DNA from 2 places in the Acidovorax sp. LjRoot66 genome. Region 1 is predicted to be linked to the other one. Evidence: riboswitches for the same ligand, from Rfam matches in the RefSeq annotation. Region 1 holds a riboswitch; the other holds the start of a gene.
What was found. Region 1 has a riboswitch for thiamine pyrophosphate ahead of thiC (phosphomethylpyrimidine synthase ThiC). Riboswitches for the same ligand answer to the same signal wherever they lie in the genome.
Positions count from the first base shown of each region.

Region 2: linked by a shared signal. The riboswitch ahead of ACSQ3Y_RS21360 (purine-cytosine permease family protein) and the one ahead of thiC (phosphomethylpyrimidine synthase ThiC) in region 1 are both predicted to bind thiamine pyrophosphate.

Region 1 is NZ_CAXUQU020000001.1:1,391,347-1,397,532, forward strand. It holds gene ACSQ3Y_RS06440 (DUF4384 domain-containing protein) at 1-122, shown strand, start outside; gene ACSQ3Y_RS06445 (sigma-70 family RNA polymerase sigma factor) at 119-712, shown strand; gene ACSQ3Y_RS06450 (anti-sigma factor) at 709-1,443, shown strand; gene lpxC (UDP-3-O-acyl-N-acetylglucosamine deacetylase) at 1,501-2,424, shown strand; gene ACSQ3Y_RS06460 (hypothetical protein) at 2,434-2,607, shown strand; TPP riboswitch at 2,740-2,863, shown strand; gene thiC (phosphomethylpyrimidine synthase ThiC) at 2,979-4,874, shown strand; gene ACSQ3Y_RS06470 (methyl-accepting chemotaxis protein) at 5,049-6,186, shown strand, end outside.
Region 2 is NZ_CAXUQU020000001.1:4,541,275-4,547,460, reverse strand. It holds gene thiS (sulfur carrier protein ThiS) at 1-155, opposite strand, end outside; gene ACSQ3Y_RS21370 (FAD-dependent oxidoreductase) at 152-1,282, opposite strand; gene thiD (bifunctional hydroxymethylpyrimidine kinase/phosphomethylpyrimidine kinase) at 1,516-2,379, shown strand; gene ACSQ3Y_RS21360 (purine-cytosine permease family protein) at 2,380-3,663, opposite strand; TPP riboswitch at 3,773-3,876, opposite strand; gene ACSQ3Y_RS21355 (hypothetical protein) at 3,980-4,543, opposite strand; gene ACSQ3Y_RS21350 (esterase-like activity of phytase family protein) at 4,692-5,873, shown strand; gene ACSQ3Y_RS21345 (hypothetical protein) at 5,940-6,186, shown strand, end outside.

The DNA of each region.
Region 1 (6,186 bases):
TGCCGCCGCCGCTGCGCTGGGGTGACTTCGAAGACATCCGCGTGGGGACCTTCGACGAGATCCGTGCCGGCTTTGCACAGGCTTCGGGTATGCCTGTGCAGCTCTTCGCGGTGCCACGATGACTGCCGCTACATTGCCCGCCGATGGGCTGCCCGAGGCCGTGGCGCAGCTGCTGTCGCGCGTGGTGCTGCGCGACACATCGGCCTTCCAGCGCCTGTACCAGTTGGTGGCCAGCCGGCTGCTGGCGGTGGCCGTGCGTGTGGTGCAGGACCGCGCCCTGGCCGAAGACGTGCTGCAGGAGGTCTTCGTGCACCTGTGGAACCGGCCGCAGACCGGTGCGCCGGGGCAGGCGCTGAGCCTGTCGTGGCTGTGCGTGGTCACACGCAACCGCGCCATCGACGCACTGCGCAAGCGCCGCCCCGAAACGCCGCTGCACTGGCGCGATGCCGATGGCGAGGAACAGGTGCACGATGCCGCAGCCGAAGGCGGCTCGCCGCTGGAGCTGCTGCTGGCCGAGGAAGACGGCTCGCGCCTGGGGCGCTGCATGGGCCAGATCGACAGCGAACCGCGCAGCGCGCTGCTGCTGGTCTACTACGAAGGGCTCACCCATGCCGAGCTGGCCCAGCGCCTGGCCCGCCCCCTGGGCACGGTCAAGGCCTGGATGCGCCGCAGCCTGGCGCGCCTGCGCGACTGCATGGAGTCCTGCGCATGACATGGCACCAGAACCCCCGGCTCGTGGACCTGCTGGCAGGCGAGTACGCCCTGGGCACGCTGCAGGGGGGCGCCCGCCGCCGCTTCAAGAAGCTGCTCGCGCGGCGGCCCGATCTGGCCGAAGCCGTGGCGCGCTGGAACGAGTGCATGGCGCCCGCGCTGCTGGCCCTGCCACCCCAGGCGCCGGCACCCGCTACCTGGCGTGCCATCGAGCAGCGCCTGGGGTTCCGGGGCCCTGCGGTGCCGGTACCGTGGTGGAGGCGGTTGCTGCAACCAGCCCCTGCGGGCGCGTTGGCACTGGGTCTGATGGTGGGGGTGTTGCTGCCGTCGTTCTGGCAGGCCCAGTATGGTGGGCCGGATGCACCGGCCTCCACCCAATTGCCCGAAAGCTATGTGGGGGTGCTGGGCCTGACCGACGGGCGCCCAGGGCTCATCGTCTCCAGCCTGCGGCAGGGCCGCACGGTGGACATCAAGCGCGTGGCCGCAGTGCCGGTGCCTGCCGGCCAGGTGCTGTACCTGTGGTCGCTGGATGCGGCGGGCAAGGCCAGCCCCGTGGCGCCGCTGCCGCAAGGGGCCTTCGTGCACCTGCAACTGGGCGCCTCGTCTGAAACCGTGTTTGCCAAGGCGGTGGAGCTGGCGGTGAGCGTGGAGCCAGAGGGCAGCAGCCCCGCAATACCCTCCAGTGCCTATGTGTATCGGGGCCTTTGCGGGAAACTGTGGCGGGTGCCGTAAGGCCTTGCCATGGTCTTGCGGCGAGCAGGGACGGGCCCGCCCTTTTACAATGCGAGAATGCTCCAGCAACGCACCCTCAAGACCTTGACCCGCGCCGTCGGCGTGGGGCTGCACAGTGGCCAGAGGGTCGAGCTGACCCTGCGGCCTGCGCAGCCCGACACCGGCATCGTGTTCCGCCGGGTCGATCTGCCCCAGCCCGTGGACATCCCGATCCGGGCCGACGCGGTGACGGACACGCGCTTGGCCTCCACCATCGGGGTCGGCAGTGCCAAGGTGCATACCGTGGAGCATCTCATGTCGGCGTGCGCCGGCCTGGGGCTCGATAACCTGTACGTGGACATCACGGCTGAAGAGGTGCCCATCCTCGACGGGTCGTCGTCCTCCTTCGTGTTCCTGCTGCAAAGCGCGGGGATCGAGCTACAGAAAGCCCCCAAGCGCTTCATCCGCGTCAAGCGCCCGGTGGAGGTGCGCGAGGGCACTGGTGCCCAGGCCAAGTGGGCGCGCCTCGTGCCCTACCATGGCTACAAGCTGAGCTTCGAGATCGATTTCGACCACCCTGCGGTGGACTCCACCGGCCAGCGCGTCGAGTTCGACCTGGGCGAGGGCAACTACAGCCGCGACATCGCGCGGGCGCGCACCTTCGGGTTCACGCGCGACGTGGAGATGATGCGCTCCAACGGCCTGGCCCTGGGCGGCGGGCTGGACAACGCCATCGTGATGGACGACTACAAGGTGCTCAACAGCGACGGGCTGCGCTACGACGACGAGTTCGTCAAGCACAAGATCCTCGACGCCATGGGCGACCTGTACATCATCGGCAAGCCTCTGCTGGCGGCCTACAGCGCCTTCCGCTCGGGCCATGCGATGAACAACCTGCTGCTGCGCGAACTGCTGTCCCAGCCCGATGCCTGGGAAGAGGTTACCTTCGAGGATGAGCGCCAGGCACCGCGCGGCTTTGCGCAGCCGGCGCGCGCCTGGTAAGCACCCGCCATGGTGCTCTTTCGCTGGGCCGTCATGGCGCTGCTGCTGGCAGCCGCCGTATCGTTCGCGTTCTACGCGGGCACCGGTCAGCCCCATTACAAGCGCTGGGGCCTGGTGGTGCTCAAGTGGACCGTCATCGCAGCTGTGTTCTTCTTCGCCGTGGCGATCATCGGGCGCATCTGATACGGATTTGCCTTCAACCGTCTAACGTCGTTGGTTCGCCTTGCCGTGCTACAGCACTGTCTGCGGCTCCCGCCTAGTCATACGATCGAATGCAAATCCGTAGAAACAACGCAGGCCGGTATCGATATACTGGCACCTGCTCCGGGGTGTGCGAAAGCGCTGAGATGCATGGGGCCTGACCAACAATCAGGCTGCCTGCGAACCCGACGAACTTGATCCGGTTCATACCGGCGGAAGAAGAGCCGACCTCTATGCCCGTGCGCGCCCCTGCTGGCCCGCAGGGTGGGCTGTACATGCGCCATGGCGCGTGTGCGGGGCGCAGGTCCATTCCGGAGCAATTCCCTTTGCCACCGGAACTGGAGACCCGCCCCATGAATGCACCCGATCCCCTCGCCCGTGAAAAATTCGCCGAGCTGCTGGCCGCCACGCGCGAGCCGTTCCCGGCCTCGCGCAAGGCCTACCTGCCAGGCCACCTGCACACCGAGCTGCGCGTGCCCGTGCGCGACATCGCACTGACCAACGGCGAGCAGGTCAGCGTCTACGACACCTCGGGCCCCTACACCGATCCCGACGCCGTGATCGACGTGCGCCGCGGCCTGGCCAGTGTGCGCGGCGGCTGGATCACCGGCCGTGGCGACGTGGAGCACTACGAGGGCCGCGCGCCTCTGGCGCTGGACGACGGCCAGAAGAGCGAGGACGCCGTGCGCCTGGCCCAGCTGCGCGCCGAAGCGGCCGCGCTGCAGCGCAAGCCCCTGCGCGCGCGCAGCGGTGCCAACGTGACGCAGATGCACTACGCGCGCCAAGGCATCGTCACGCCCGAGATGGAGTACGTGGCCATCCGCGAGAACGGCAAGCGCGAGTGGATGGCGCAGTACCTGGCCGATGCCGGGCGCGAGCAGCGCCTGGCGGGCAACCCCATGGGCGCGAGCATCCCGCGCACCATCACGCCCGAGTTCGTGCGCGACGAAGTGGCGCGCGGGCGCGCCATCATCCCTGCCAACGTCAACCACCCCGAGGTGGAGCCCATGGCCATCGGGCGCAATTTCCTGGTCAAGATCAACGCCAACATCGGCAACTCGGCCGTCACCTCCAGCATCGAGGAGGAGGTCGAAAAGCTCGTCTGGGCCATCCGCTGGGGGGCCGACAACGTGATGGACCTGTCCACCGGCAAGAACATCCACACCACGCGCGACTGGATCGTGCGCAACAGCCCGGTGCCCATCGGCACCGTACCCATCTACCAGGCACTCGAGAAGGTCGGCGGCGTGGCCGAAGACCTGACCTGGGCGATCTTCCGCGACACGCTGATCGAACAGGCCGAGCAGGGCGTGGATTACTTCACCATCCATGCCGGCGTGCGCCTGGCCTACATCCACCTCACGGCGGCGCGGCGCACGGGCATCGTCTCGCGCGGCGGCTCCATCATGGCCAAGTGGTGCATGGCGCACCACCGCGAGAGCTTCCTGTACGAGCATTTCGAGGACATCTGCGACATCATGAAGGCCTACGACGTGTCCTTCAGCCTGGGCGACGGTCTGCGCCCCGGCTGTGCATCGGACGCCAACGATGAGGCGCAGTTTGCCGAGCTGCACACCCTGGGCGAGTTGACCCAGGTGGCCTGGAAGCACGACGTGCAGACCATGATCGAAGGCCCGGGCCACGTGCCCATGCACATGATCCAGGCCAACATGACCGAGCAGCTCAAGACTTGCCATGAGGCACCGTTCTACACCCTGGGCCCGCTGACCATCGACATCGCCCCCGGCTATGACCACATCGCCTCGGCCATCGGCGCCGCCATGATCGGCTGGATGGGCACGGCCATGCTGTGCTACGTGACACCCAAGGAGCACCTGGGCCTGCCTGACCGCGACGACGTCAAGCAGGGCATCATTGCCTACAAGATCGCGGCGCATGCGGCCGACGTGGCCAAGGGGCACCCGGGATCGCGCGCGCGCGACGATGCCCTGAGCCAGGCGCGCTTCGATTTTCGCTGGCAGGACCAGTTCAACCTGGGCCTGGATCCCGAGACTGCCAAGGAATACCACGACGAAACCCTGCCCAAGGACAGTGCCAAGGTGGCGCACTTCTGCTCCATGTGCGGGCCCAAGTTCTGCTCGATGAAGATCACGCAGGAAGTGCGCGAATTCGCGGCGCAGAAGGGCCTGGCAGAGAGCGAAGCGCTCTCAAATGGCATGGAAGCCAAGGCCGTGGAATTCCAGCGCGGCGGTGGCGAGTTGTATGTGCCCATCCACCCGGTGAAATAAGCGTGGCTACTGCCCCCGCAGTTTGGCTGCTGGGGGCAGGGGGGCGGTACATACCCTCTGGGGTGGAGCGTGCGGGGCGCATACAGTCGCGCCCACACACGCTCCGTAGGGACAAGTCACCCTATGGCACCAAAGTTGCTATGCTTGAGTTGTCAAAAAATGTAAGGAAGAGCGATGAACCTGCTCAGCCGTCTTTCCATCCGCGCACGTCTTTATTTCGGCACGATTTTCTCCCTGGTTCTGCTCGTGGTCATAGGTGCCATGGGGTATCTGGCGCTGGAGCGCACCCGCAGCACCCTGGACCAGCTGTTCTCCCAGCGGGTGCAGACCCTGACCGATGTGGCCGAGCTGCGCACCACCCTGGGTGACCTGCGCCGGTCCGAAAAAGACATCATCATCAGCTTCAACAACTCCGTCGAGGTCGCAGCCCTGCGCGAGAGCTGGAAGAAATCGCTCACCGCGCTGAACAAGGGCATGGCCGAAGTGCGCCAGGTGCAGTCGGGCGATGCGGCCTTCGTCGAGTCCATCGACAAGTCCCTGGCCGAGGTCAAGGAATACGAGGCCGGCATCTCTCCCGTGTTCGAGCAGATCGAGCGCGCCCAGATCGACGGCGCCGTGGGCGGTGCCTATGCCGACCGCCTCAAGAAGCACATGGAGGCCACCGACAAGCTGCTGTCCGACCTCTCCGTGACGGCACGCACCAAGATGGACGAGGCGCGCGAGGGCGTGAACACGCTGACCACCACCATGTCCGGCCTGATCGGCATCGTGCTGGTGCTCGCACTGGCCGTGCTCATCCCGCTGACCTTCTTCAGCGTGCGCTCCATCACCCGCTCGATTGCCCAGGCCAGCGAGCTGGCAGAACGCATTGCCGGCGGTGACCTGTCGCAGGACGTGCAGGTCACCTCGCAGGACGAGGTGGGCCAACTCGTGGCCTCCATGGCACGCATGCAGGACGCCTTGCGGGGCCTGGTGCAGCAAGTGCAGGAGGCGGCCAGCAACATCTCCACGGCCAGTACCGAGATCGCCTCGGGCAACCACGACCTGAGCCACCGCACCGAGCAGACCGCAGCCAACCTCGAAGAGGCCGCTTCGTCGATGGAGCTGCTCACCAGCACCATTGGCCAGAGCGCCCAATCGTCACGCCAGGCCAGCGACTTCGCTTCGTCGGCCGCCGAGGTGGCCGGGCGCGGCGGTGTGGTGGTCTCCCAGGTGGTGACCACCATGGACCAGATCACCACCAGCTCGCGCAAGATCGCCGACATCACCGGTGTCATCGACGGCATTGCCTTCCAGACCAACATCCTGGCCC
Region 2 (6,186 bases), 3.1 Mb from region 1:
GGGTTCAGCGTGTGCGCCGCATAGCGGCTGTTGGGCACGAAGACCGTGTTCACGGCCACGGCAAAGGGGGGGCGGGCAGCGATGGCGGCCACGGCAGAGGCGACAGTAGCGCCCTCGGGCAGCTCGTGCGGGGTCTGGTTGATGGAAACGTTCATGGCAAAAGGGCAGCGACAGCAGCCTCCTGGGGCTGCTGCAGCAATTGCAGGTTCAGATCGAATCGGGGGGCGAGCCGGGACTGGCCCGCAGCGAGCAACTCCATCACCACGTCGAGCATGGCCGGTGCGATCATGAAGCCGTGGCGGTACAGGCCGTTGACCTCCAGCACGCGCGGGCGCTGCTGGCGGATGGCGGGCAGGTTGTCGGGCAGGGTGGGGCGGCACTGCGTGGCCACCTCGACGATGCGCGCCTCGGCAAAGCCGCTGTGCACGGCATAGGCGGCGCTCAGCAACTCCAGCGTGGAGCGCACGCTGGCGGGCGAGAGGTCGTCGGACTCGATCTCGGTCGCGCCGATCACGAACAGGTGGTCCTCTTTGGGGGCGATGTAGATCGGGTAGCGCGGGTGCACCAGGCGCGTGGGGCGCTGCAGCGTGACCTCGGGCGCGTGCACGCGCACCACCTCGCCGCGCACGCCGCGCAGGGCGCGCCACGGGTCGCGTGCACCCAGGCCGCGGCAGTCCAGCACCCAGTCGGGCTGGCCCGGCTCGCCGGGGGCGAAGTCATCCGGGTGGCGCGGCGCATGCCAGTGCGTGTGCACGCCCAGGCGCTGCATCTCGTGCAGCAGGGCGGCCAGCAACTGGCGGTTGTCGAGCTGCCCTTCGCCGGGCAGGTACAGGCCTTTGGTGAAGCGGTGAGCCAGGGCCGGCTCCACGGTGGCCAGGCCCGTGCCATCAAGCACCTGCAGTGCGGGGAGTTCGGGAACGGCCCGGTGGTTGGCCTGCAACTGAAGCGTAAGCCGCTGGGCCTCGCCCGCGTCCTGGCGGTGCCAGACGATCAGCGTGCCCTGCTGCTGAAAGAAGACGGGTTTCTCCAGCCCTGCCAGCAACTGCGGCCAGCGCACCAGCCCGTGCTGGCCCATGCGCACCACGCCGGGCTCGGTCACCGCCGACTCGGCCAGCGGCGCCAGCATGGCTGCGGCCACCGTGGCGGCCGACTGCTCGGCTGCCGGGCCTGCGGCGTCGTAGATGTCCACGGCGTGGCCCTGGCGGGCCAGTTCGACGGCCAGCAGCCGGCCCATGAGGCCTGCGCCCAGAATGGCAAACGACGAGGAGGAAGGGAGGTTCATGCGTCCAGCTGTGCAACAGGTGGACAAAACGGGATGGCTTTCCGTCACTGTGGAAACTCCCCACGCCAGCATGACCTGGATCGGGTAGCGGGGCCGCGTGTACGCGGGCCCCAGGGTATTTCTCAGTCGCGCGCCGCATGGGCGGGACACCCCTGTTTCGTCCGTAAGCCGCAATTACAGCACAACCCTCCGGGCCGGTGCTGACCCAGGTCATGCGCGATAATTTTCCCCCTATGACTTCTGCCCCACTCAACGCGCCCGCTGGGCCCTCCACGGCCCCGCGCTATGCACGCGTGCTCTCGATTGCCGGCTCCGACAGCGGGGGCGGCGCAGGCATCCAGGCCGACCTCAAGACCTTTGCCGCGCTGGGCTGCTACGGCATGACCGCCATCACTGCCATCACCGCGCAGAACACCCGGGGCGTGACCGGCATCCACGGCATTCCGCCCGAGATGCTCAAGGCCCAGATCGACGCGGTGGTGCAGGACATCGGTGTGGACGCCGTGAAGATCGGCATGCTGCACTCGCCCGAGGTGGTGCGTGTGGTGGCCAACGCCATCCGTGAATACCAACTGCCCCATGTGGTGCTGGACCCGGTGATGGTCGCCACCAGCGGCGACCGCCTGATCGCGCAGGAGACCGTGGGCGTTCTGGTGCGCGAGCTGTTCCCGCTGGCCGAGGTGATCACCCCCAACCTCGACGAGGCCGGTTGGCTGCTGGGCCGCACCCTGGCGGGCCTGGATGACCTGGAACAGGCTGCGCAGGATCTGCTGGGCCTGGGCGCGCGCGCTGCACTGCTCAAGGGTGGGCACCTGCCCGGCGACTGGGTGGTGGACATGCTGGCAACCGCCCCGGGCCAGCCCGGCCACCGCCTGCAGTCGGCGCGCATCGCCACGCACAACGGCCATGGCACGGGCTGTACGCTGTCGTCCGCCATCGCCGCGCACTTGGCCCTGGGCCTTCCGCTGCAGCAGGCGGTGGAAGGCGCCCGCGCCTACATCCTGGGTGCGATTGCCGCCGGTGCGAATGTGGTCACCGGTGGCGGCCATGGTCCGCTGAACCATGGCTATGCGCCCGTGGCGCAGCGGGTGTTCTGATCAGGCTTTGGGCCGTGTTGCCCAGGCCAGGCCGAAGCTGAACACCAGCGCGGGCAGGGCAGAGCCCGCGCCCGGCAGCACCAGTGGCGCCAGGTGGTATACCGCGATGCCCACGAGCCAGATGGCCACGGGCAGCCAGTTGATCCGGGGTGCGTGCTGCAGCAGCGCCGAGGCGTTGGTGCCAAAGGCCAGGCGGCCGAGGATCACGCCGAACAGCGGCACGAACACCGAGCTGAGCAGCAGCAAGAAGGGCTCCAGGCTGTGCATGGGCAGCACCAGGGCCAATGCAGTGCAGCCGGCCGCCATGGCCATGCCCCAGCGGCGCACGCCCCAGCGCGGCAGCAGGCTGTGGGCCGACACGGCACCCGAGTAGGCATCGCCATAAGCGTTGTCCACCTCGTCGATCAGGATCAGCGACAGCGCGATCAGCCCGCCCTGGGCCAGAAGCAGGGCCTGCACCAGGTCCTTGCTCGGCAGGGTCAGCGCCACCAGCACACCCAGCGTGTAGCACCACATATTGGCCAGCGCGTACCCCAGCCAGGTGCCGCGCAGCGCCGATCCACCGTTTTTGCCATGGCGCGCATAGTCGGCCACCAGCGGCAGCCAAGAGATGGGCATGGCGATCACCAGGTCCAGCGCGGGCAGCACGCCCATGCCACCGGCGCCAGGCCGGTTCCACAGTTGATCGAAGTCCTGGGCGTTGGCCAGGGACAGAAACTGCCAGCTCAGCCACAGCAGCGACAGCACCACCAGCGGCAGCGCCACGCGCGCAATCACCTTGCGCACCAACTGCACCATCGACGCGCTGATCAGCAGCATCACCACGCCGCCCCACAGCAGCGTGGCCAGCACCGGCCACTGTGTGCCCGCCATGCTGCCCGACTGCCTACCGATGGCCACTGTGGCTTCACTCATCACCACCAGCTCGAACGTGCCCCAGCCCACCAGCTGCACGATGTTCAGGATGATGGGCAGGCTGGCAAAGGTGCGGCCATACACCGCATGCATCAACCCCGCGCTCGCCAGCCCGCTGTCGCAGCCCAGCTTGGCCACCCAGCCCAGCAGGCCCGCTCCCAAGATGGAGCCGGCCACGATGGCGATCAGCGCCTCCTTGGTGCCCAGCGCGGGCATGAGGTAGGCACCGACCTGCATGACCAACAGGCCCACGCCCAGGCTGAACCAGAGCGAGGCATGGTCATGCCACTGGAAGACGCGGCGCTCGGGTGAAACCGGCGCCAGAGCCTCGTTGGCGGGTGCGGCGGATGTGGAAACGTGGGCTGACATGGCGGTTGGGCTCTCCGTTCAAAAAACGACAGAGCAGGGTCAGCAGCGTATCGGCTGGCCCCCAACGCGCAGGCCTCTCACATGGGCATGAGGGCAGGGCGCCAGGTGTGGCGTATGCAAACTGCTTCCCTGCGCGAGGATGATCTCAATCAGGTTCAAAGGGACTCTCTCAGTCGGAGCTGCTTGCGCAGGCCGACACCCCTAGCGAATATCGATTCTATCGCCGGACTCCACCCGGAAGTAAAACGGCCCGCACGATGCGGGCCGCGAGGGGTAAGCAGTCCAACAAGGACGGCGGAATGCATCCGGGACGCTGTTATGTGGGCGGGGCATTCAGAATGATGCGATTCTGGGCAATGTCTTTTTCAATCTGATCGATGCGGGCATTGATGTCTATTAAATCCCGTTCGATATCGTCTGGCGGAGGGATCTTGATCGACTGATAGACCGCTATAGGACCGGCTATGGCTGCAAGCGCCCAGAAGAAATAATGGCCACCGTGGAGCTTTTCGCCGAACGCGATGACAAGGAAGATGGGAAACAGGAAGATGCCAGCCACAAGGGAGAGCAAAAAAACCACGGCGCGATAGGCGCGGGCTTTCCCCGGCTTCTCGTCCGCTGAGTGGATCAACGCTGCCTTGCTCTCTTGGGCATCGGCAAGTTCCCGGTCCAGGCGCACCAGTGCCAGTTCTGCCGCTGTGCGGTCCGTGCCCTTCTGCACCGCCCGGATGGCTGTCTCCACCTTCCTCAGCCAGACGATGCCGCCAGAACGCTCCACGATCTGCTCGGTACCGCAGTAGCTGCATGCAAAGCGCTTCAGATTCTCTCCAATCTCAAGTGGTGCCGAGCAATTGGCGCAAGAAAGTTTCAGTAACGGCACTGGGGTCCTCGGGTTGATGAAGCAAATTTACCATTGGTGACCCCTTGCAAACGGCGAGGGTGGGCCAGTTGCATGACATTGGAAGGTCTCCGTTCTGTCACATCCCCTCCCTAGACTCGCCCGCTTCACTCACGGGGAGAAAACCACAATGACAGTTCTTCGCAGCATCAGGACCATGGGCGCCGTGTGCGCCGCCACCGCACTGCTCGCCGCCTGTGGCGGCAGCGATGACAACAACGGCGAGCGCAGCGTCGGCTCCCTGCGCCTCATCGGCCAGCAGATCCTGCCGCGCCGCATGGAGTACCAGGGCACCGTCGTCGGCGGCATCTCGGGCATCGACTATGACGAGAAGAGCAACCAGTTCGTGCTGCTGTCGGACGACCGCACGACGACCGATTCGGCGAATGCGCCGCGCATGTACACCGTGCGCCTGAACTACGACGCCAGCAGCTTCAGCGGCGTGCAGTTCCTCTCGACCTTCAGCATGAAGCAGCCCAATGGCGCGGTGTACCCCAAGGTGCCCGATCCGCTCGTGGCCGACCCTGAATCGGTGCGCGTCGATCGCGCCACGGGCAACCATGTCTGGGTCAGCGAGGGCGACCGCACGCTGGCCTCGGGCACGAGCGCCGCGCGCATCATCGACCCGTTCATCCGCGAGGTGCGCCCCGACGGCACGCATGTGCGCGAGTACCAGATCCCTGCGATGTTCCGTATGTCGGCCGACAACACCGGTCCGCGTGGCAACCTCGCTTTTGAAGGCATTGCGTTCACGCCCGACAACAGCCGGGCTGCCGTGCTGATGGAAGGTGCGCTGCTGCAGGATGGCCCGGCATCGACCACCACGGCCGGCAGCGTGTCGCGCATCACGATGTTCGACCGTGCCACCGGTGCGGCCGTGGCGCAGTACGCCTATCCCGTCGACAAGGTGCAGGCCGTGCCGGTGCCAGCGGACCAGTTCACGGTCAGCGGTGCCACGGAAATCCTGGCTCTGAGCGGCACGCGCTTCCTGGTGCTGGAGCGCAGCTTCTCCGTGGGCGTGGTGGGCAACCAGATCCGCCTGTATGAAATCAACACCGCCAACGCCTCGAACGTGCTGACCACGCCCGCACTGGCCGGTGCCGCCTACACTCCCGTTACCAAGCGCCTGGTGCTCGACTTCGAAACGCTCAAGGGCCCGCTGGGCGGCATCGCCAATCTGGAAGGCATCACCTTCGGCCCCAAGCTGGCCAACGGGCGCGATTCGCTGGTGGTGGTGGCGGACGACAACTTTCCCACGGCAGACTCACAGACCGACCGCAACCAATACCTGGTGTTTGAAGTCCTTCCTTGATCGAGGTCATTCCCTAGGTCAGTGGCGGGCCCGGGAGGCCCGCCATGCTGCCTATAATTGGCCACCATGTTCCGGAGCCTTGTCGCCGTCTTTCTCCTGCACTTTTTGCTGTGCGTGGGGATTTCCGTCGTCGGTTCCAGCAAGCCCTATACGTCGTTCGATCCGCAGGACGTGGCGGCGCTGAGCCAGTCTGCACCAGGGCAGGAGGCGCCCGGTGCCAATTCCGATGCGGACGACCATGCCCTGCTCGATGACCGGCAGGACTTTCCTGATCTGCTGCAGCCCCAGCCCCTGCCCGATACCGGCACGGTTG